3 regions of the Vibrio sinaloensis genome follow, and region 3 is predicted to be linked to each of the others. Evidence: predicted binding sites of a transcription regulator. Region 3 holds the regulator's gene; each other region holds the start of a gene.

Region 1 (7,965 bases), 730 kb from region 3:
GGCTATTGGTCAAGGTGGTTTTGAGCATCTGACGAGTAAAGCCAATCACGCCATTCAGAGGAGTACGCAGCTCGTGCGACATGTTGGCAAGAAACTCAGATTTAACACGCGCTGCTTCCTGAGCGCGCTTTTTCGCGATATCGAGCTCGACGTTTTGGATTTCGAGCTGCTCCAATGTTTCTCGTAGGTCGGAGGTCGCCTGATCGATACTGTGCTGCATTTCGACGTGGTATTCCGACAACGAGACCGCCATCGCGTTGATACCATTTTTCAGCGAGTCCAGCTCTCCGTGCATTTTGCCTTCTATTCGCACGTCCAAATGACCTCGGCGAATTCGGTCGACCATATTTTTCATATGTGAGATGGGGCGGGTAACGTCGTGCATTAGCCGATAGGCAAACATCGCTGATAATCCCAAGCCAATTAACAGCACCAAGCACGCCGAGAATATCTCTTGATACTGCTGTAAGCGCAGTGATGAGAGATCCAGCTCAATGGCAACATAACCGAGCGCAGGGTTGGCGTTTTGTCCTCGCATGGTCGCGACAACGCCCGATTCTGCAATGATCGGTGCGCGTAAAATAAGGGTGTTCTTATCTAAATCAGAGCTAACCAGCATCGGAATCGGCGCATCTTTAGGAAAAGTCAGAAGCTCAAAGTTTGGGTGAAAGTTGGAGGTGACGAACAGTTCATGACTGTAATCGAACACAGCAATACTGCGTACGAACTTAGAGTTTTTGCGGTGCGCATAGCTGATAATGCGACGCACTGATTCGCGACTATTGTTCTTCAGGCCGTCTTCGCTGGCAATGGCGAGCGGTTCAATAATGTTCAAGCCAGAATTGACGACTTGGGTCTCGAGGTCGTGATAGCGATTAAACGAGAAAAATGCACTCAAAAGCAATCCAATGATCAGGGTTGGAGCTAAAGTGAGAGTAATTACGCGAGCGCGCAAGCCATATCTGGTCATTATTGTCTAAACATCGTGGTGTGGATATGGGAAAATAGTCGCAATAAAAAGATGAGACTGCCGAATGGTTAAGCATAATCAACTCGGTCGGCTCAGACAATGATTCAGGCACAAAAGCTGGCACGTAAGCACTTTTTCGAGCAATTGGCCGTTTGGCCCCATCAACACAGGCAACCACTATGGCGCGTTTTTTCCAAGCTAAGAAGAAAACTCAACTCAACACTAAGCACCAGTTATTCACTATTGAAAAGCTCGATCACCACGGTGCCGGCATCGCTTATCAAAACAGAAAACCGGTGTTTATTGAGGGCGGATTGCCGGGGGAGCAGGTACTGGCTCAACTGACCGAGAGTAAGAGTAAGTATGCACGCGCTAACCTGATCAAGGTGCAAAAAGCCAGTGAGCAACGTGTTGAGCCCATTTGTGCTTACTATCAAGAGTGTGGCGGCTGCAATATGCAGCATCTCGATATCGAGTCACAACGCGCCTACAAGCAGCAGACGCTTAGCCAACTGATGGCCAAGTTTGCTGGGCAGAGTATTGACCCTGAAGCGCCAGTGGTTGGCCCGCAACAAGGCTATCGCCGCCGTACCCGCATCAGCATCAAGCTCAACAAGCGCACGCAACAGATGGAGTTTGGTTTTCGTAAAAAACACAGCCAAGAAATAGTGACGGTTGACGCCTGTCCGATCTTGGATTTGGAGCTCAGTCAGTTAATTGCGCCATTACATAAGCTGTTGCAAAGCTTTGCCAATCAGCAGCGGTTAGGACATGTAGAGCTGGTCAAAGGTGACAACACTAAGGTCATCGTGTTGCGTCATCTAAAATCGCTCACTGAGTCGGAACAGCAATTGCTGCAACAGTTTGCTGAGCAGCATCAAGCGACACTATACCTGATGCCCCAGGCTGAGCAGTTGCATCGAGTGGTGGGTGAACGCCCCTATTATCAGGAGTCGGGGGTGACGATTCCGTTTGAACCAAATAACTTTATTCAGGTCAACCAAAGCGTCAACCATGGCATGGTAAGCCAAGCTCTCGCATGGTTAGAGCTTAAGCCGCAAGATCGTGTGCTTGACCTTTTCTGCGGCCTTGGAAATTTCAGCTTACCGCTAGCACAAAGTGTGTCACAGGTAGTGGGAGTTGAAGGTGTGGATGAGATGGTTAACAAGGCAAGCGCCAACGCCCGACTCAATCATGTCGAAAATGCGCGTTTTTACCAGGCAAATTTAGAACAAGATGTCTCTGGTCTGCCCTGGACAGCAGAAAAATTTGATAAAATACTGCTCGATCCTGCCAGGGCTGGTGCCAGTGGTATCATTGATCAAGTTGCGTCGCTAGGCGCGCATCGAGTGGTCTATGTCTCATGTAACCCAGCGACGTTAGCTCGAGATTCACAAAGCTTACTAAAACAAGGCTTCAAATTACAAAAATTAGGTATGCTCGATATGTTCCCGCATACAAGCCATTTAGAATCAATGGCGCTCTTTGTAAAGGATTAAAAGAACGGCTCGAGTCGCTGCACAGCTGACGCCGAGTGGTTCAAAAATAGAAAGATAACAGGACGAAAATAATGGTTGCGGTCAGAAGCGCACATTTAAATCAAGACGAACAGTTTGAGCTAGATAAGTGGATCGATAGTCTTCATCAAGATCCCAAGGTTTCCAAGCGCTTAAAAGAAGTTTACCTCAAGAGTGAAGCCATTCTAAAAGATAACGATCAGGGGCCACTGCTGCTATGGCGCGGGCGTGAAATGATCGAGATTCTTATCACTCTATCGATGGATAAAGCCACATTGGTTGCGGCGCTATTGTTCCCCATAGTGTCAAGTGGCGCTTACCCGCGAGCTCAGTTCGAAGAAGATTTCGGCAAAGAAACCATCAAACTCATCGATGGTGTCGAAGAGATGGCTGCACTTGGCCAACTGAACGTGACCCTAGAGGGAAGCGCCGCTTCATCTCAAGTGGACAACGTGCGTCGCATGTTATTGGCTATGGTCGATGACTTTCGCTGTGTGATCATCAAGCTGGCTGAGCGTATTGCTAATTTGGTTGAGGTTAAAAAAGCGCCAGATGAGGTGCGCCGCGCGGCTGCGCAAGAGTGTGCCAATATTTATGCGCCACTCGCCAATCGTCTGGGTATCGGTCAGCTCAAATGGGAAATGGAAGACTATGCGTTCCGTTACCAGCAGCCAGATACTTACAAGCAGATCGCCAAACAGCTTTCTGAGCGCCGAATCGTGCGCGAGCAGTACATTAAAAACTTTGTCGATGATCTGACGGCGGAAATGAAAGCGCTGGGCATCAACGCTGAAGTGAGTGGGCGGCCAAAGCATATTTACAGTATTTGGCGCAAGATGCAGAAAAAAGGCTTAGCGTTTGATGAGCTGTTTGATGTGCGAGCGGTGCGGATTATCGCCGATAAACTGCAAGACTGTTATGCCGCACTGGGCACGGTGCACACTAAATACAAGCACTTGCCTAGTGAGTTTGACGATTACGTCGCCAACCCTAAGCCGAATGGCTATCAATCGATTCATACCGTGATTTTAGGCCCGGAAGGCAAAACGATTGAGATCCAGATTCGCACTAAAGACATGCACGAAGACTCAGAGTTGGGCGTTGCTGCGCACTGGAAATATAAAGAGGGCGGTGGCGGTCGCAGCGGCTACGATGAGAAAATTACTTGGCTGCGTAAACTTCTCGATTGGCAAGAGGAGATGTCTGACTCGGGCGAAATGTTGGATGAACTGCGCAGTCAGGTGTTTGATGACCGCGTTTACGCCTTTACCCCGCGTGGTGATGTCGTTGACCTGCCAATGGGAGCGACGCCTCTCGACTTTGCTTACCACATCCACTCAGAAGTGGGTCACCGTTGTATCGGAGCCAAAGTCGGCGGTCGTATTGTTCCCTTTACCCATAAGTTGCAGATGGGCGATCAGGTTGAAATCATTACATCGAAAGAGCCGAATCCGTCACGCGATTGGCTTAACCCCAATATGGGTTTTGTTACCTCTGGTCGAGCTCGGGCGAAAATCAACGCCTGGTTCCGCAAGCAGTCTCGAGAGAAAAACCTCGAGGCGGGGCGTGAAATTTTAGAGGATGAACTGGCCAAAATAGGCGCTACCCTGAAAGATGCGGAGCACTATGCGCTGAAACGGTTTAACGTCAATAGTGCCGATGAGCTGTATGTCGGCGTGGGCAGCGGCGACCTGCGTATCAACCAAATCATTAATCATATTAATGCCTTGGTAAACAAACCCACAGCGGAAGAAGAAGACAAGCAAGCTCTGGAAAAACTTCAAGAAGCCGTTAATAAAGCACCGGCGCAAAGCCGCCCGAAAAAAGATGCCGTCGTGGTTGAAGGGGTCGATAACCTCATGACCCACCTGGCTCGCTGTTGTCAGCCGATCCCTGGCGATGATATTTGTGGCTATATCACTCAAGGTCGGGGCATTTCAGTGCATCGAAGTGATTGTGAGCAGTTGGAAGAGCTGCGTCATCACGCACCGGAGCGTATTATTGACACCGTTTGGGGTAGTGGTTTTGTCGGCTCCTATATTCTCACTGTGCGCGTTGAGGCCATGGAGCGCAGTGGATTGCTTAAAGACATCACCACGCTGTTTGCCAATGAAAAAATCAAAGTAACCAGTATGAAAAACCGGGTCGATTATCGTCGTCAACTGGCCATTATGGATTTTGACCTTGAAGTGACCAATATTGAAATCTTACAACGGGTTTCGAAGCGGGTAGAGCAGATCCGCGATGTTATGTCGGTCAAGCGTTTGGGTTAGGTCGCGAAACAAAAATGTCATCCCTTCCTAGAAGGGGCACCTAAGTGGGTAGAGATTGCCACATTGAGCATGCTTTACGCTTGAAGATGGCAGAGAGCAAATAGAGGTGAGTGGTGTTTACCGCTCACCTTTTTCTTTTAGAAATAAAGGATCAAAGGAACAAGAAAATGAGTCATCCGATTGAACAGCTAGAACAGATCATGGCAAAGCTGCGCGATCCAGAAGGCGGTTGCCCTTGGGATCTGAAGCAGAATTTCGACACCATAGTGCCGCACACCATTGAAGAAACCTATGAAGTGGTGGATGCCATTCAAAATCGTGATTGGCCCAATCTCAAAGAAGAGCTTGGTGACTTGCTGTTTCAGGTGATTTTCTACAGCCAGTTAGCGAAAGAGCAGAACCTATTTGATTTTTCCGAGGTGGTTGAGGCCGTTAACGAAAAATTGACTCGCCGTCATCCGCATGTTTTTTCTGATGCCGAGTTTGAAAGCGATGAGCAGATCAATGCTAACTGGGAAGCAGAGAAAGCCAAAGAAAAAGCCCAAGCAGGAAAAAGTGAACAAAGTATCCTAGACTCTATACCAGTCTCTCTACCGGCACTTTCTCGTGCTACAAAGATACAGAAAAAGTGCGCAAAATTTGGCTTTGATTGGGACTCGATCGGACCAGTCGTCGAAAAAGTGCAAGAAGAGATTGAAGAGGTGCTAGACGAAGCTCTACAGGTATCACCCGAACAGGAAAAAGTCGAATTAGAGCTGGGGGATTTGCTGTTTGCCTGTGTCAACTTATCTCGTCATTTAGGCGCAAATCCGGAAGTCGCTTTAAACAAAGCGAATTTAAAATTTGCACGTCGATTCCGTCAAGTGGAACAGAAAGTGGCGCAATCGGGTCGTAATCTCAGCGACTGCTCTTTGGAGCAATTAGAAGATTATTGGCAGCAAGTAAAGCGACTTGAGCCAGATTTGTAGGTGCATTTAGCGGATGCTTTTTATGAGACAAATGTGACTCAGAACAAAATCTCGATGTCTGTTTTCTCTTTGTGCAGTTTGATTTGAAGCAAAAAATAAAAAATTGCAGTGTGATAGATTTCACGTTGTGGCGGATAAGGGCTTCTGGTATATTTATATCCCGTCCAGAAGAAATCCATTTTCCCTCATTCAACCAATTTCAGGTTAAACATGACGACAAATTACATTTTTGTTACTGGCGGGGTTGTATCCTCTCTAGGTAAAGGTATTGCAGCAGCATCCCTTGCGGCTATTCTAGAAGCTCGTGGTCTAAAAGTGACTATGATGAAGCTTGACCCTTACATCAACGTTGACCCAGGCACAATGAGCCCAACTCAACACGGTGAGGTGTTTGTCACGGAAGATGGCGCTGAAACTGACCTTGACCTAGGTCATTACGAGCGTTTTATCCGCACCAAAATGACCAAGCGCAACAACTTCACAGCAGGTCGTGTTTACGCAGACGTTCTTCGTAAAGAGCGTCGTGGTGATTACCTCGGTGCAACCATTCAGGTTATTCCTCATATTACTAATGCGATCAAAGATCGTGTTATTGCAGGTTCAGAAGGCCACGATGTCGCCATCGTTGAGGTTGGCGGCACGGTCGGTGATATCGAATCTCTACCTTTCATGGAAGCCATTCGTCAGCTCGCAGTCGAGCTTGGCCGTGAGCGCGCGATGTTTATGCACCTGACACTGGTTCCTTACCTTGCAGCAGCGGGCGAAGTAAAAACTAAGCCAACTCAGCACTCGGTAAAAGAGTTGCTTTCTATCGGTATCCAGCCAGACATCCTTGTGTGTCGTAGCGATCGCATGATCCCAGCGAATGAGCGTAAGAAAATCGCGCTATTCTGTAACGTACCTGAGAAAGCAGTTATCTCGATGAAGGATGTAGACTCTATCTACAAGATCCCTCAACTTGTCAAATCTCAAGGCCTGGATGATCTCGTTTGTGCGCGCTTCGGTATTGATGCGCCAGAAGCTAACCTGTCTGAATGGGAACAGGTTATCTATGAAGAAGCGAACCCTACCGGTGAAGTTACGATTGGTATGGTTGGTAAGTACATCGAACTACCAGACGCTTACAAGTCAGTGAACGAAGCACTGAAACATGCTGGCCTTAAGAACCGTCTCAGCGTAAAAATTAAATACGTCGATTCTCAAGATCTAGAAAGCAAAGGGGTTGAACTGCTTGCTGACCTAGATGCTATTCTGGTTCCTGGTGGCTTTGGCGACCGTGGTGTCGAAGGTAAAATCCTTGCCGCGCAATACGCTCGTGAGAACAAGGTGCCATACCTAGGTATCTGTTTGGGTATGCAAGTGGCACTGATCGAATACGCGCGTAATGTTGCGGGTATGGAAGGTGCGCACTCAACAGAGTTCAACAAAGAGACTAAGTACCCAGTTGTGGGTCTGATTACCGAGTGGGTTGACGAGTCGGGCAACGTGGAAGAGCGTACTGAGAAGTCAGACTTAGGCGGCACAATGCGTCTTGGTTCACAGCTGTGTCACCTAGAAAAAGGCACCAAAGCTCGTGAACTTTACGGTAGCGCGACTATCCATGAACGTCATCGCCATCGTTACGAAGTGAACAACCATCTTCGTCCACAGATTGAAAAAGCAGGTTTGAAAGTGTCTGGCCTATCCGCAGACAAAAAACTGGTAGAAGTGATTGAGAACCCAGCCCACCCTTGGTTTGTCGCGGCTCAGTTCCACCCAGAATTCACTTCGACACCTCGTGATGGCCATCCACTATTTGCAGGTTTCGTTAAAGCGGCTGGTGAATACCAACGCAGCGAATCAGAGAAGTAAAGAATACAGGCAGTAGCGTGAGTTGTGCTGCTGCCTTTAATTTTGACATTATATATTCAACGAGAAGGAAACATTCAATGTCTAAGATCGTTAAAGTTCTAGGTCGTGAAATCATCGATTCACGTGGTAACCCAACTGTAGAAGCTGAAGTACACCTAGAAGGCGGTTTCGTAGGTATGGCGGCTGCTCCATCTGGCGCATCAACTGGTTCACGTGAAGCACTTGAGCTTCGTGACGGCGACAAAGCTCGTTTCCTAGGTAAAGGTGTTCTTAAAGCTGTTGAAGCTGTAAACGGTGCAATCGCAGAAGCTCTAGTGGGCAAAGATGCGAAAGACCAAGCAGCAATCGATGCAGTAATGATCGAGCTAGACGGTACTGAGAACAAA
Region 2 (7,965 bases), 1.2 Mb from region 3:
ATCAGATGCAACGGGCTATTCAACAGAAAAATCAAGACGGAAAAGCAGAGTCACTCAACGGGGGGCGTTGGCTTTTCGGTGCTGACGAGATCTACCGTCTTAGTCATTTGCTTGGTGACAAATTTGACTCGACTTTAGCCGATATGCTGATGGTGCATTATCAAACCTATTCCTTGACCCAAGACTTTCTCAACTCCCCGCCAGATGATTGCTACATTATTCAGATTCGTCCTGAACAGGCACTTAAATCGAGCTCGCTCATGAGTGATACGGCCGATTTACTTCACGACTATCAGTTGGGCTTAGACGCTGGGTATCGCTTTGTCGAAGTGTTCTCGCAGTGTGCGTCGCCACCGGTGTCGATGACAAACGATTGTTACACCAATCTGGATACCTAGGTGAACAGATACTTATTTAGGTTGATATCAGCCAGTAAAAAAGGGAGCGACCGCTCCCTTTTGACCTAGTGAAGGCTGTGTTTAGGCGGCCAATATACGCATACAGTTGGTTGAACCCACCACATCCATCACATCGCCTTGGGTAATGATCACTAAGTCTCCATCATCAAGAAGGCCTCGCTGTTTAAGCGTGGCAACCGCCGCTTGCGCTGTCGCGAGCCCCGTATCCGATTTGTCGTGGAAAAAGACCGGAAACACGCCGCGGTACAGCGCGGAAAGATTAAGAGTGCTTTCGTTACGCGACAGAGCAAAAATAGGTAATCCTGAGCTAAGACGTGACATCATCAACGCGGTACGTCCCGACTCAGTGAGAGTCACTATACCTTTTACGCCACGCATGTGATTGGCGGCAAACATCGTCGACATTGCAATGGTTTCCTCGCCACTTTCAAACACCGAATCCATTCGATAACCAGAGCGATTTATCGCTGCCATTTTTTCCGCCCCTAGACATACCTCTGCCATTGAACGAACGGTTTCGAGCGGGTATTTACCGGCGGCGGTTTCTCCTGACAGCATCACTGCGTCGGTGCCATCGAGAACTGCATTTGCCACATCCATCACCTCAGCACGGGTGGGCATCGGGTTTTCCATCATCGACTCCATCATTTGAGTCGCGGTGATCACAGTGCGGTTGAGCGAACGGGCACGGCGTATCAGCTGTTTCTGTACACCAATCAACTCAGGGTCGCCGATTTCGACCCCAAGATCGCCGCGGGCCACCATGACAGCATCGGAAGCAAGAATGATATCATCGATGTTTTCGGGAGTGGCGACGGTTTCAGCACGTTCTACCTTGGCCACCAGCCGAGCTTGCAAGCCTGCATCGGTGGCGAGGCGACGCGCGTATTTCATGTCCTCGCCATTACGTGGGAAAGAGACCGCCAAGTAGTCGACCTTGATTTCGGCGGCAAGGTTGATGTCGAGCTTATCTTTTTCGGTCAACGCCGCTGCGGAAAGACCGCCCCCTTTTTTATTGATGCCTTTATTGTTCGATAGCACGCCACCGATGATCACTTTTGTTCTTACTTGAGTGCCGTTGACACCAATCACTTGAAGTTGGACCCGCCCATCATCGAGCAGCAAAACATCGCCGGTTGAAACATCGTCGGGCAGGGCTTTATAGTCAAGCCCGACGGCATCTTTATCCCCGTGTCCAGCAGGCAGAGCACTATCTAAGGTAAACACATCGCCGATATTGAGCTGTACTTTACCTTCTTTAAAGGTCGATACGCGAATTTTAGGCCCTTGCAGATCGCCCAAAATCGCCACATGGGTACCGAGCTTAGCGGCAATATTGCGTACGCGGGTGGCGCGCTGGCGATGATCGTCGGCGGTACCGTGAGAAAAGTTCATTCGTACCACGTTTACGCCAGCTTCGAGAATAGATTCAAGTACACCGGGTTTGTCGGTTGAAGGTCCAAGTGTTGAAACAATTTTTGTTCTTCGTTGAATGGCAGTCATTCGGTTCTCCTTGATATGAATCTATGCCGTATCAGTGACGGTCGAGGTACACTGAATTGTCCAGCGAGTGCAATCGGTCGGTTAGATTAAGTATATACCCGTGTCAGCCGCTCGCTTTTAAATTAGTTAGACGGTCTGGCGAAGCGTGATTTGGGACATAATTATTTACGCAAAAAAATACTATGTGATTTGTGATTAAGAGTCCGCTATTTGATTCGGAACACAAACAAACATGTTTATACGTGACACTTGTCACGGCGATTCATCAAAGCTCTTCACAATTACTTCGCAAAGTAAAAAAATTACCATGTTGTTGATATTCGGAGCACTCTATGTACATGGCTCAACCTGGCCATATTGATCACATCAAGCAGGTCAATGCTGGCCGTGTATATAAACTCATTGATCAAAAAGGTCCTATTTCTCGAATAGATCTCTCGAAGCAGAGTGAGCTTGCGCCTGCGAGTATCACTAAAATTACTCGTGAGCTTATTGAGGCGCATCTGATTCATGAAACGACAGTGCAAGAGGCGACCAGTCGTGGCCGACCTGCGGTTGGATTGCAGGTCAATAACGAAGGTTGGCAGTTTCTTTCCATGCGCCTTGGGCGCGGCTACCTGACCATCGCACTGCATGAGCTCGGTGGTGATGTACTGATCGATACCAAAATCGACATTCATGAAGTGGACCAAGACGACGTACTTGCGCGTTTGCTGCATGAAATTGACGAGTTTTTTCAAACTTACTCTGATCAACTTGATCGTGTCACCAGTATCGCGATTACCTTGCCTGGCCTCGTCAATTCTGAGCAAGGGGTGGTGCTGCAAATGCCGCACTACAATGTCGAGAATTTACCCCTCGGACCTGAAATTTACAAAGCCACAGGCTTGCCTGTTTTCATCGCCAATGACACCCGTGCTTGGGCATTGGCTGAAAAACTGTTTGGTCACTCACAAGAGAACGAAAACTCTGTTCTGATCTCGATTCACCACGGTTTGGGAGCAGGCATTGTGCTTGATGGCCGTGTGTTGCAAGGGCGACACGGGAACATTGGCGAATTGGGCCATATCCAAATCGATCCGAACGGAAAACGTTGTCACTGTGGTAATCGAGGCTGCCTAGAAACGGTGGCCAGCTCACAAGCGATCCGCAATGAAGTCAGTGAACGTATTGCACAAGGTGAGGAGTCTTCTCTGGCCGCAATCGAAGAGGTATCGGTTGAAGATATCTGTGAAGCCGCCGCCAACGGTGATCCGCTTGCTGTGGATGTGATAGAAAAGCTCGGTCGCTACTTAGGCTCAGCCATCGCCATCGTAATCAATCTGTTCAACCCAGAGAAAGTGCTCATCGGCGGGGTGATCAATCAGGCCAAAGAGGTCTTATATCCTGCGATTCAAACTTGTATCGAAGAACAGAGCTTACCTGTGTATCACCAAGATTTAGATCTGGTTGAATCTCGTTTCTACAAACAGGCGACAATGCCAGGTGCAGCCTTGATTAAGCAAGCTCTGTATGATGGCCTGTTGCTGATGAAGGTTATCGAAGGATAATGTTTTCTGAGTAGTAGCTCTCCTTTATCTTTGTAATAAACCCATATAATCTTACTTGATATATGGGTTTATTTTTTATCTTAGTCTCGCAATAGACTATTTTTGTTATATCTACACCGGTTGAGAAATAGTATGTCTGGAGTTTTAAATACCGTCGACCAACGAACAAACCTTGTGGGCGAAAACCGCCTAGAGTTGTTGTTATTCAGTCTAAACAGCAGGCAACTATTCGCGATTAACGTGTTTAAAGTGCGTGAAGTGATTAAAGTCCCACCGCTGACCAAAATGCCGGGTTCGCATCACCACATCACCGGTGTCGCCTCATTACGCGGTGTGTCTGTCCCAGTGATCGACTTAAGAGCAGCGATTGGCTTTCCTCCATCACGGCTTGAAAATCAAGAAGAGAATCTCATCATCACTGAGTATAACCGGACTATACAGGGCTTCTTGGTGGGACAAGTGCGTAACATCGTGAATACTGCATGGACAGAAATCCAGCCGCCGCCTAAAACGGCCGGACGCTCTAACTACCTCACTGCGATCACACAAATTAAAGACGGTAAGCAAAAAGAGATTGTCGAAATTATCGACGTTGAAAAAGTGCTGGCACAAATTATCGACTACGACATCTCCATTTCTGAAGGGGTACTTGATCAGAACCTGGTGAATGAAATGGTTGGTCGCAATGTTCTGATTGTCGATGACTCGTCGACCGCGCGTGCGCAAGTACGCGGTACGCTCTCCCAGCTTGGGTTGAATATCATTGAATGTGAAGATGGTCTTGAGGCACTCAAGTTACTTAAGTCGTGGTGTGACGAAGGCAAAAATGTGGTGGAAGATCTGTTACTGATGATTACTGATGCTGAAATGCCGGAAATGGACGGCTATAAGCTGACCCATGAAGTGCGCAGTGATCCGAGGATGAAAGATCTGTTTGTGACCCTCAATACCTCGCTCAGTGGCAGTTTTAACGAAGCCATGGTAAAAAAAGTTGGTTGTGACCGATTTATTTCCAAGTTTCAACCAGATTTGTTAGTCGAGGTGGCACAAGATAGGTTAAGAGACGTGTTAAGTTAACCGACCCTAAAGAGAGCCTCGGCTCTCTTTTTCGTTAATGGAAATCTCTCGACTTGCTTGTCAGTCCGTGCAGCTTATCGCTGATGTCGATAAGTCTTCCGGCAATCACGTGCTGTACCTCGCCTTCTTTTTCTAATATCCCTTTGACTTGCAAGATCTTGGCAGTGAGATACGCCTCTTTTTGCGCGCGCGCTGTCGCTTTCCAAACCACAACGTTAATGTTGCCAGTATCATCTTCGAGAGTAAAAAAGGTCACTCCGGCTGCAGTTCCCGGTGATTGTTTGCCTGTGACAACGCCTGTTACTGTCACCAGCGCTTTATCACCAAGTTTGGCTAAATCTCGCAAACGGGTAAATCGACCTAACTCACCTGCTTCATCGAGTAGTGTGATGGGATGTTTTGCCAGTGAAAGACCGGTTGACGCGTAGTCTTCGAGTAGGGTCTGGCTTTCGCTTGGTGGGCGTAGCGGTGGTTGTGGTCTCTCTTCGAGTTGTTGAAAGAGTGGCAAGTCTGAGAGGGAGTCCATCATCGCCCAGCGAGTTTGGTAACGATTGTCGCTAAAGCTATGCATAGCATTCGCCGAAGCCAACAGTTCAATATCTCGGCGTGTTAAGCCGCAGTGCTTGAGTTGATTGATATGTTGAAACGGCCCTCCTTGACGGGCTCGTAACAGTTGCTGCGCGCTTTGCTCGCTTAACCCTTTTACTTGCCGAAGGCCAAGTCGAATCGCCCATCGACCTTGTTCAATCACCACGTGATGATGGTAATCTGACGCGTTGACGCAAATAGGTAGGATAGAGACCTTATGGCGCTGAGCATCCTGAATTAATTGTGATGCACTGTAAAACCCCATCGGCAGGCTATTCAGTAGCGAGGTATAGAAGATATGCGGATAGTAAAACTTCAACCACGCTGAGCAATAGGCAAGCACTGCAAAGGAGGCCGAATGACTTTCGGGAAACCCATACTCACCAAAACCGAGAATTTGCTCAAAAATACGTTCGGCAAAGTCCAACTGATAGCCGCGACTGAGCATACCGTCGATGAGTTTGGTTTTGAACTTAACCAGATCGCCGTTCTTTTTCCATGCGGCCATTGCTCGGCGCAATTGATCGGCTTCACCGCCGCTAAAGCCAGCAGCGACCATCGCGATTTTGATCACTTGCTCTTGAAAAATCGGAACGCCTAGGGTGCGCGCCAACACACCTTTCACTTCTTCTGAAGGGTAATCGACCTCTTCCTCACCGTTACGCCGTTTGAGATAAGGGTGGACCATATCCCCTTGAATCGGACCTGGGCGAACAATGGCAATTTGCACTACTAAGTCATAGTAGGTTTTGGGCTTGAGTCTCGGTAGCATGCTCATCTGAGCGCGCGACTCAATCTGAAACACACCCACGGTATCGGCCTGTTGAATCATGCGATAAACCCGCGGATCATCTTGTAGACGCGTAATGTCGGCAATAGTGAGTGTGCGCTGGTGGTGCTGCTCGATTAAGTCGAAGCATTTGCGAATCGCCGTGAGCATACCCAGCGCTAACACATCGACTTTGAGTAGTTTGAGCGACTCTAAGTCATCTTTGTCCCATTGGATCACAGTTCGCTCAGCCATCGCTGCGTTCTCGATTGGCACCAGCTCATAGAGTGGCCCTGCGGCAATGACAAAGCCCCCGACATGCTGAGATAGGTGACGAGGGAAGCCGATCAGCTCATCGACTAAATGTATAAATTGCTCGCCTTTCAGTGAATTTGGCTCAAGGCCAAGTTGCACGATTTGCGACTGCCAACCTTGGGTGCGATCTCGACGGTTAACGTTTTTAATAAAATAGTCGAGTTGACTCTCTTCTATGCCGAGGGCCTTACCAACATCGCGTACTGCGCTTTTAAAACGATACGAAATGACGGTGGCGGCCAGCGCTGCTCTCTCACGGCCATATTTTTGGTAGATATATTGAATGACCTCTTCTCGGCGCTCATGTTCAAAGTCGACATCAATATCGGGCGGCTCATCCCGCTCTTTGCTAATAAAGCGCTCAAACAGCACTGAAATTTGCCTAGGGTCAACAGAAGTAATTTCTAGGCAGTAGCACACCACAGAGTTGGCGGCGGAGCCTCGGCCCTGATAGAGAATACCTTGCTGTTTAGCAAACATCACTATGTCGTGAATAGTTAAAAAATAAAATGGGTAATTGAGCTCTTCAATTAACGCCAGCTCTTTATCTATGGTGGCTTGAATCTCTTCAGGTACACCTTGTTTAAACCGAGTTCGTTTGCCATGTTCTACCAGCGCTTTGAGGTAACTGATCGGGGTATGACCGTCAGGCACAAGCTCACTTGGGTACTCATATCGCAGCTCACTCAAATCAAATCGACAGCGTTTGGCGATGTTCACGCTCTCTTGCAGCCATTCAGGCTTGAACAGCTTGGCCAGTTTCTCTTGGCTACGCAGGCAGCGTTCGCCATTGGTCAGCCTTTTATCAGCGAGTGCATCAACCGTACAACCATGCTTGATGGCGCTTAAGGTGTGTTGAAGAGGCAGACGAGTGGCGGTGTGCATTAAGACGCCACCACAGGCAGTAATGGGTAGATCCAACTCGCGAGCTAAACCTTGGCAATGAGTGATATAGGCGTGGTCATCAGCCGCCAAATGACGCTGTAATCCCAGCCATAAACGATAGTTGTGATGCTGCGCTAGCCATTGTCCCCACTGCTTATCACTGCCACTATGGTTGGGCAACCAGAGCAGCAAGCAATGTTTAATCGACATTAAATCCCACTCAGACAACTGGTAATCGCCTTTATCACAACGACGGCGCGCATTGGTAATAATGCGACACAGCTCGGCATAAGCAGCGCGATTCGGACACAGCAGTACCACTTGGCACTCTTGGTTAAGCCAAAACATGCTGCCGATGATCAGTTCGATATTAAGTTGGTGCTGTTTGATGGTGCTGTAGGCTCGGACCACACCTGCAACGGAGCATTCATCGGTGATTGCCAGTGCCTGATAACGCAAAAAGTCGGCCTGTAAGATCAGCTCTTGAGCATGCGAAGCGCCAGTCAAAAATGAAAAATTACTCTGGCAGAACAGTTCTGCGTAAGCCATCCATCTCTCCTTATTAACTGAACAAGCCGTGCACAAACCAATGCTGGTTTTGGTTGCGAAATACCCATAACCAGCGCCCATGCTCGCTGCGTGCAATGAAGTAATCGCGGGTGATATCGTCACCATCCCACCACCCGCTGACAATTCGCTCTGGCCCTAGAATTAATTTGACCTGTTCGGTCAACGGCTGTGGCTCGGTGAGGAGAAAATTAGGCCGTAGCCGCTTTGTGGCTGAAGGGGCAGATATGCGTTGAGTGGGGTCGGATAGCAAAGTGGCTCTTTCTGGTCGCGGATCAGAATGGGAAGCCAC
Region 3 (7,965 bases):
GCCACTCGATCTTTCGGCATGCTCAGAGCGGATCGAGAAAGGCTTTTCCAAGTTATACAAAACCTACTTGCTCTCCTCGCTCAAAAAGAGTGCGTTGCAGAAACACCATCTACTTAAGGGCGAGCTCGGTGTCAGTTATCAGCACATTAAGCGCGTCACTCGTTTGTACGACTTTGATGATCTTATCACTGCGCCACTGCATGGCTTTAAAGATGCCGCTGACTACTACCAGCGCTGCTCGGGAATTCATCGCCTGCAAGAGATTCAACTGCCGACGCAGATCATCCACGCTAAAGATGATCCCTTTATGACCGATGCGGTGATCCCCAAATACATTTTGCCCGACAACATCGATTATCGACTGTTTGAACAAGGCGGGCATGTGGGCTTCGTGACCGGAACGGCGCTCAAACCTCGTTTCTGGTTGGAAGAAGCCCTCCCTGCCTACTATGAAAGTTTGGCCGTTTCTGCATAATAGCCGCACTGCACTATCGAGCATAAAATAATGAGGTATTTATGATCGTTCCATGGCAACAAATTGACCCAGACACCCTAGACAACCTGATCCGTGAGTTTGTGCTCCGAGAGGGCACAGACTACGGCGCTACTGAAGTTTCCTTGCCCCAAAAAATTGAGCAAATTAAAGCACAATTACAATCAGGCGAAGCGGTGGTGGTTTACTCCGAACTGCATGAAAGCGTCGACATTCAACTGAAAAACAAGTTCTAAGCATTTAGCGCATGACATACAGTGACTCGCTGAAAAAGCGTGTTATAGTGGTCAGCGTTAACAGGAAAGTTATTTACAGACAAGGTTTGTCATGTCAGCAAAACACCCTATTATCGCGGTGACCGGTTCATCTGGCGCCGGTACCACCACCACTTCAGAAGCGTTTCGTAAGATGTTCAATATGATGAACATCAAACCCGCTTGGGTTGAAGGGGACAGCTTCCACCGTTTCACCCGCCCAGAGATGGACGTCGAGATTCGCAAGGCTCGTGAGCAAGGCCGCCATATCAGCTATTTTGGCCCGCAAGCCAACGACTTTGCTGCACTGGCCGAGTTCTTTCGTAAGTTTGGCCAAGAAGGGGTTGGACAAGTACGTCGTTACTTGCATACCTTCGATGAAGCGGTGCCATATAATCAAATGCCGGGAACGTTCACCCCATGGCAAGACTTGCCGGAAAACTCGGATGTGTTGTTTTACGAGGGCTTGCACGGCGGTGTAGTCGATGGCGATGTCAATGTGGCGCAGCATGTAGACTTCCTGATTGGCATGGTGCCTATCGTCAACCTAGAGTGGATTCAAAAATTTGTGCGAGATACCCGAGACCGCGGCCACTCACGTGAGGCAGTGATGGACTCGATTGTCCGCTCGATGGACGATTACCTCAACTACATTACCCCGCAGTTTTCGCGCACGCATATTAACTTTCAACGTGTCCCGACCGTCGATACTTCTAACCCGCTTAACGCCAAAGGCATCCCCAGCTTAGACGAGAGCTTTGTGGTGATTCGCCTGCGCGGGATTAAGAACGTCGACTACCCCTATTTACTGGCCATGATTGACGGCTCGTTTATGTCACGCCACAACACCCTAGTGGTACCGGGCGGAAAAATGAGTTTCGCGATGGAATTAATTGTTAGACCTTTACTGCAACAATTGATTGAAACTGGAAAAATTGGTTAAGGCTCACAGCCAAAACACGATTACTTTTCATACCGTGATCATGTGCACATTTTTGCTTAGTAAAACCCTAGTCGGACCCGATTAAAATCAAGAAATCGTTTTCGAAAAAGGATACTATTTGATACCGAAACACAAGTTGGCTTGCAGCATTGATAAAGTGCTCTTATCCTAGTAAGTCTTGATTTAAGGCTTGCGACAACATGGAAAGCAGCAAGCGTACCCTGCAGAGGAAGTGAGATATTATGGTTCTAGGTAAACCTCAAACCGACCCTACATTAGAGTGGTTCCTTTCACATTGTCATATTCATAAGTACCCATCAAAAAGCACGCTAATTCACGCGGGCGAGAAAGCCGAAACTTTGTACTACATCGTTAAAGGTTCTGTAGCGGTTCTTATCAAAGACGAAGAAGGTAAGGAAATGATCCTTTCTTACCTAAACCAAGGCGACTTTATCGGTGAACTTGGCCTATTCGAAGAAGATCAAGAACGTACCGCTTGGGTTCGTGCAAAATCTCCTTGTGAAGTAGCGGAAATCTCATTCAAGAAGTTCCGTCAGCTGATCCAAGTTAACCCAGATATCCTAATGCGCCTATCAGCTCAAATGGCAAGTCGTCTACAAGTGACCAGCCAAAAAGTGGGCGACCTTGCCTTCCTTGACGTGACAGGCCGTATCGCGCAAACGCTACTTAACCTAGCGAAGCAACCAGATGCAATGACCCACCCAGACGGCATGCAAATCAAGATCACCCGTCAAGAAATCGGTCAAATCGTTGGCTGTTCTCGTGAAACCGTTGGTCGTATCTTGAAGATGCTTGAAGAGCAAAACCTGATCTCTGCTCACGGTAAGACTATCGTGGTTTACGGTACGCGTTAACTGTCAGTGACGAGTGTTTAGTACCTAGTTCCTAGAGTAAAAAACACGACGAAATATGATTTTAAGCCACCCAATGCAAGTTGGGTGGCTTTTGTTTTTTGAGCGGATGTCATTCCAGAAGTGAGGAACGAGCTATCTGGAATCTATACTTTGTGCAGCCAATCAATAGATTCTGAATCACGCTCGTGCCTCGCTGTTCAGAATGACATTTTCAACGACTGCTCACCAACAGTAGAATCGCTACCCGTTAGTACTCTCAAAAATCTTATCCGCTGAAGCGGCGACAAATCCTGGATACAGTTCACCGTTACTCATTGGGTAACGCTTGGCGAACTCATAGAAGCCACCAGGGATGATTTCACTGCCTTCAGTAAACTGAACGGCAACTTTGTCAGCCATAGTAGAAGACTGCTCGAGTAATACCTCAGGTGAGCCTTTCACTTCGCCACCAAACTCATTGATGGTAAAGCCCGCCTGACGCAGGTGGTCATTGACCCCTTTCACTTCATCAAATGCGTTAAGTTGGTTAACACTGACGGTAAAGTGGTTAGCTCCATAGCCATGGGCGGCTAACCAGGCAGCGTATTCACTCTCTTTCGCTAGGGTTTGGTAATCATCAAAGCTCAACTGCCACAAACGACCGCCATACAAGAACTCATGACCTTTTAGCTTATCGGCGTCTACTTGCTCAACTAGCTTGGCAACGATAGCTTGTAGCTCACTCGAGCACTCATCCACTTTCAGTTCACTGATGAAGACTTTTGGCTGTTTTGGATCTGGGTGCTCAAAGTGCTTAGCCACCAACTTCTTACTTTCAAACACGTAATCACCACATGGCTTGTAACCCGCATCAAGGAAAGGCTGAGCTAAGGTTGCGATGCCAAGCGGCGCAACATTAAATGTGCGCAGGGCAATGTGGTCATTGATCAGTGCTTCATCCTCTTGCAGCAGTTGATGCACTTTTTCAGCAGAGGGACACAAGCGTTGAATATAGTCACTCCATAACGACTGGAATAAAACATCTGGCGACATACCGCCTCCTTGTTAGGGTTGTTTACTTAGTTATTGGTTTTATAAAAGAGGCCACCGGACTGACATGTCCAGAAAAGTCAATCCGATAGCCTTCAGCCGATGACGTTGCTATGCCCGCGGCCGGGCAAAAGCGAACCTATTCGATTTATAGCTCTACACCAGGGCTCAAGCTGGCAGGAAGCACAGTGGCTTCGCCCTCCATTGAGGCCATTGGATAAGCACAGTAATCAGCGGCGTAAAACGCACTTGGGCGCAAGTTGCCTGATGCCCCAGGGCCACCAAATGGCGCATCACCACTGGCTCCGGTCAACTGGCGGTTGCGATTGACGATACCGGCGCGAATGTGGTCGACAAAATAGTCCCACTCGCTGTCATCAGTCGAAACAAGACCTGCCGACAGGCCAAAACGAGTATCGTTCGCCAGTTCTACCGCTTTGTCTAAGCCTTGGTAACGCACCACTTGTAGCAATGGACCAAAGTACTCTTCGTCTGGTAACTCAGCAATCGCGGTGACATCGATGATGCCCGGGGTCACGAATGCAGCTTCACCGGCTGTCGCTTCCACTAAGCTCTCGCCACCCAGTTTCTGTAAGTTCGCTTGCGCTGCCAGAATAAAGTCTGCGGCAGCTTTAGAGATCTGCGGCCCCATAAACGGCGCCGGCTCAGCAAATGGCTGATCAACGCGAATCTTTTTGGTGGCTTCAACCAATTTGGCGATCAAGGCGTCGCCTTTCTCACCCACAGGCACATACAGACGACGAGCACAGGTACAACGTTGTCCTGCACTGATAAACGCTGACTGAATAATGGTGTAGACAGTGGCATCGACTTCGCCATAATGCTCTGAAATGACCATTGGGTTGTTGCCACCCATTTCTAGCGCAAGCATTTTACCCGGCTGACCGGCAAACTGGCGGTGCAGAATATGCCCGGTGTTAGCACTACCGGTAAACAGCACGCCATCAATGCCTTTCGATTCAGCCAGGGCAATCCCTGTTTCTTTAGCGCCTTGAACTAGGTTGATCACCCCTTTTGGCAATCCCGCTTTTTCCCACAGCTTCATCGCAAACTCTCCAGTTAGCGGAGTTTGCTCTGAGGGTTTAAATACCACCGTATTACCAGCGAGAAGCGCAGGCACAATATGACCATTTGGCAAGTGACCAGGGAAGTTATAAGGGCCAAACACCGCCATCACACCCAATGGTCGATGACGCAACACAATTTGGTTACCCGCCGCTTCACGTTGTGACTCACCGGTACGCTCATGGTAGGCACGAATAGAAATGGCAATCTTACCGGCCATCGCCGCAGCTTCGGTGCGAGTTTCCCAAATCGGTTTACCGGTTTCTTTGGCAATGATTTCGGCGATTTGCTCGCTGTGCTGTTTGACCTGCTCAGCAAACGCCAGCACGACCGCTTCACGCTCGGCAAAGCTGAGCTTCTTCCAAGCGATGAAGGCACTGCGCGCCGCCGCTACAGCTTGGTCCACTTGTTGCGGCGTTGCACTGACGCCCTGCCAAATAACCTCGTTGTTATATGGGCTAACCGAGTCCATTGGCTCGCCTTGTCCTGCGAGCCACTCTCCTGCAATCCAATGTGTCATTGTCTAATATCCTTTATTTACTGCGGCAACATACGTACAAACTCACCCTCTTTCACCTGTAGCGCTTCCGCTACCGTTGGTGAAAGGATCACAGAGTCTGTTTCTCGGTCGTACGCCGCTTTTGCTGCGGTTGCACGGAAGTGTTCGAATGAGGTGTTCGAGATTAAGAAGTCTTGCGAACTTGCATGCTCAGCAACCGTCACCTTGGCACGGATCGAGTGGCGCACCGACTCGATATTACGCAAGTCACACTCAACGGTCGGGCCCGCGTCAAAAATGTCGACGTAGTTGCGGCAAGTAAAGCCCTCTTTCTCCAGCAAACGCAGTGCAGGCTTAGTGTTTTCGTGCACCTGACCAATCACCGCTTGAGCCTCTTTACTCAGCAAGTTGATGTAAATCGGAAGTTTCGGCATCAGATCCGCAATGAAGCCTTTAGCACCAATGCCGGTTAGATAATCGGCCATGGTAAAGTCAATCGAGAAAAAGTGCTCTTGCAACCACTGCCAAAACGGCGAGTTACCGTCTTCATCAGAGACGCCGCGCATCTCAGCAAAAATGGTTTTAGAGAAACGGTGCGGGTGCTCAGCCATCATCAAGAAGCGACATTTCGACATCAAGCGGCCGTTCAATCCTTGACGGAAACTCGGACGCAAGAACAGGGTACAAATCTCACTGCAACCTGTGTAGTTGTTGCCAAAAGTCAGCAGCTTAACCGTATTGTTAACGCCCAGCTTGCGCGATGAATGCACCACGGTACTGATGTGATAGGAGTAAAAAGGCACATCCCAACCAATCGACGCTTCAATACCAGTACAGCCTGCAACTTCACCCGTTTCATGGTCAAAGCCGACCATCAGGTAACCTTCGTCACCAGGTTCGGTTACGTCGGGTTTAGCAAAACTGTACTCTGAATGGGTAATGCGATTGGTCAACAGTTCTTCGTTAACCGGTAGAGATGTGAATCCGTGACCCGACTCCACTGCGCAGGTGTGCAGCGCGTCGTAATCCGACATTGCAATTGGGCGAACAACCAGCATCGATACTTCCCTCCTGATGCAAGTAATTAGAGTTTCGAGTCGATAGATGGCGAGTAACGAGATTAAAAACCTATATCTCGCTACTCGTAGCTCGAAACTTTTATTCTTATTTAACTAATGTCGCTAGTGCTTTATCTAAGCGATCCAGTCCTTGTTGAATTTCTTCTTCTGTGATGACCAGTGATGGAGTGAAACGCACGACGTTTGCCCCTGCCACTAACACCATCAAACCTTGTTTACCGGCTGCTACGAGAACATCACGAGCACGGCCCTGCCACGCTTCGTTCATCGCCGCACCAAGCAATAGGCCTTTACCGCGAATTTCGGCAAAGATGTTGTACTTGTCGTTGAGCTTAGTTAGACCCTCGCGGAATAGCGCTTCACGCTTAGCCACGCCAGCAAGCGTTTCCGGTTGACTCACGACATCCACAACCGCTTCAGCGACGGCACACGCCAATGGGTTACCACCATAAGTCGAACCATGTGTCCCCACCTTCAAGTGCTGAGCAAGCTCAGTCGTGGTTAGCATCGCACCGATTGGAATACCGCCACCGAGTGATTTTGCGGTACTTAGGATATCGGGTGTCACACCCAAGCCTTGGTAAGCATAGAAGTTACCGGTACGGCCATTACCCGTCTGAACTTCATCAAAAATCAGCAGTGCGTTGTGCTTATCACACAGCTCACGAACCGTTTGAACAAACTCATCCGTTGGTGAAATGATGCCGCCTTCGCCTTGCAGAGGTTCCATCATAATGGCACAGGTGCGATCTGAAATGTGCTCACGCAGCGCATCCACATCGTTGTAAGGTAGGTGAGTCACATCGCCCGGTTTAGGACCAAAGCCATCTGAGTATGCGGCTTGTCCACCGACGGTCACGGTGAAGAAAGTACGGCCGTGGAAGCCTTGAGTAAAGGCGATGATTTCTGATTTCTCAGGCCCAAACTTATCTGCTGCGTAACGACGAGCAAGCTTGAGTGCAGCTTCGTTCGCTTCTGCGCCTGAGTTAGCGAAGAACACTTTTTCTGCAAAGCTGACTTCGGTGAGCTTCTTCGCTAGGCGAAGTGCCGGTTCGTTGGTCATCACGTTGCTGAGGTGCCACAGCTTTTGACCTTGTTCGGTCAGTGCGTTCACCATAGCCGGGTGACAATGACCTAGGCAGCTCACGGCAATACCACCAGCAAAATCGATATATTCGTTACCTTGCTGGTCCCAAACGCGAGAGCCCTCGCCTTTTACTGGGATCATTTCCATTGGGTTATAACAAGGTACCATCACCTCATCAAACAAACCGCGTTCTACTTTATTTTCTACAGTCATTGCACATTCCCTCTCGATACCGCATGCATAGCGAATATGGTGTCCTTACTTCGATTCAATGAAATAAGATATTGTTTTGCCATTAAGCAATTACGGCATTGTATTTACATTTAATTAACCATTTCAATAGTGATTTATTCTTTTTAACAACCCTATCAAAGGCCAACACTCACCATCTGTGCGTATTTATGCATCACGCCATCACTTTTATGAAGCAATATATTCTTATAGCAAAGATAAGCTTAGGTTAATCATAGGCTCAACAAGGGCTGGAGCGCAGGCGCAGCGAACCGTACGCATAGTTTTTCACAGACTATTCAAAGCGGGAATTATGAAAGAAATGTTAAGAAAAGTGATCTTAGTCAGGCTTTAGGAGCACGATAAAGCCGTGCATCCTTGTTTAAAGC

Evidence for each region. The regulator CRP, encoded in region 3, controls carbon source genes, mostly activating them, when cyclic AMP is high. The targets are predictions, from matches to a motif close to TGTGANNNNNNTCACA.
Region 1: the regulator CRP is predicted to act here: its motif matches at 5,838-5,853, upstream of MTO69_RS02295 (CTP synthase).
Region 2: the regulator CRP is predicted to act here: its motif matches at 2,164-2,179, upstream of mlc (sugar metabolism global transcriptional regulator Mlc).

The regions. Positions count from the first base shown of each region.
Region 1 covers NZ_CP096199.1:473,666-481,630, forward strand. Annotated here, with positions in the region: gene barA (two-component sensor histidine kinase BarA) at 1-970, opposite strand, end outside; gene rlmD (23S rRNA (uracil(1939)-C(5))-methyltransferase RlmD) at 1,150-2,469, shown strand; gene relA (GTP diphosphokinase) at 2,541-4,760, shown strand; gene mazG (nucleoside triphosphate pyrophosphohydrolase) at 4,928-5,728, shown strand; gene MTO69_RS02295 (CTP synthase) at 5,939-7,579, shown strand; gene eno (phosphopyruvate hydratase) at 7,657-7,965, shown strand, end outside.
Region 2 covers NZ_CP096199.1:975,969-983,933, forward strand. Annotated here, with positions in the region: gene MTO69_RS04685 (patatin-like phospholipase family protein) at 1-398, shown strand, start outside; gene pyk (pyruvate kinase) at 480-1,922, opposite strand; gene mlc (sugar metabolism global transcriptional regulator Mlc) at 2,255-3,472, shown strand; gene MTO69_RS04700 (chemotaxis protein CheV) at 3,605-4,549, shown strand; gene MTO69_RS04705 (error-prone DNA polymerase) at 4,584-7,655, opposite strand; gene MTO69_RS04710 (Y-family DNA polymerase) at 7,669-7,965, opposite strand, start outside.
Region 3 covers NZ_CP096199.1:2,715,704-2,723,668, forward strand. Annotated here, with positions in the region: gene MTO69_RS12400 (hydrolase) at 1-475, shown strand, start outside; gene MTO69_RS12405 (YheU family protein) at 517-729, shown strand; gene MTO69_RS12410 (phosphoribulokinase) at 821-1,690, shown strand; gene crp (cAMP-activated global transcriptional regulator CRP) at 1,933-2,565, shown strand; gene MTO69_RS12420 (DUF1338 domain-containing protein) at 2,806-3,597, opposite strand; gene astD (succinylglutamate-semialdehyde dehydrogenase) at 3,743-5,200, opposite strand; gene astA (arginine N-succinyltransferase) at 5,218-6,237, opposite strand; gene MTO69_RS12435 (aspartate aminotransferase family protein) at 6,344-7,558, opposite strand; gene MTO69_RS12440 (aminodeoxychorismate/anthranilate synthase component II) at 7,959-7,965, opposite strand, start outside.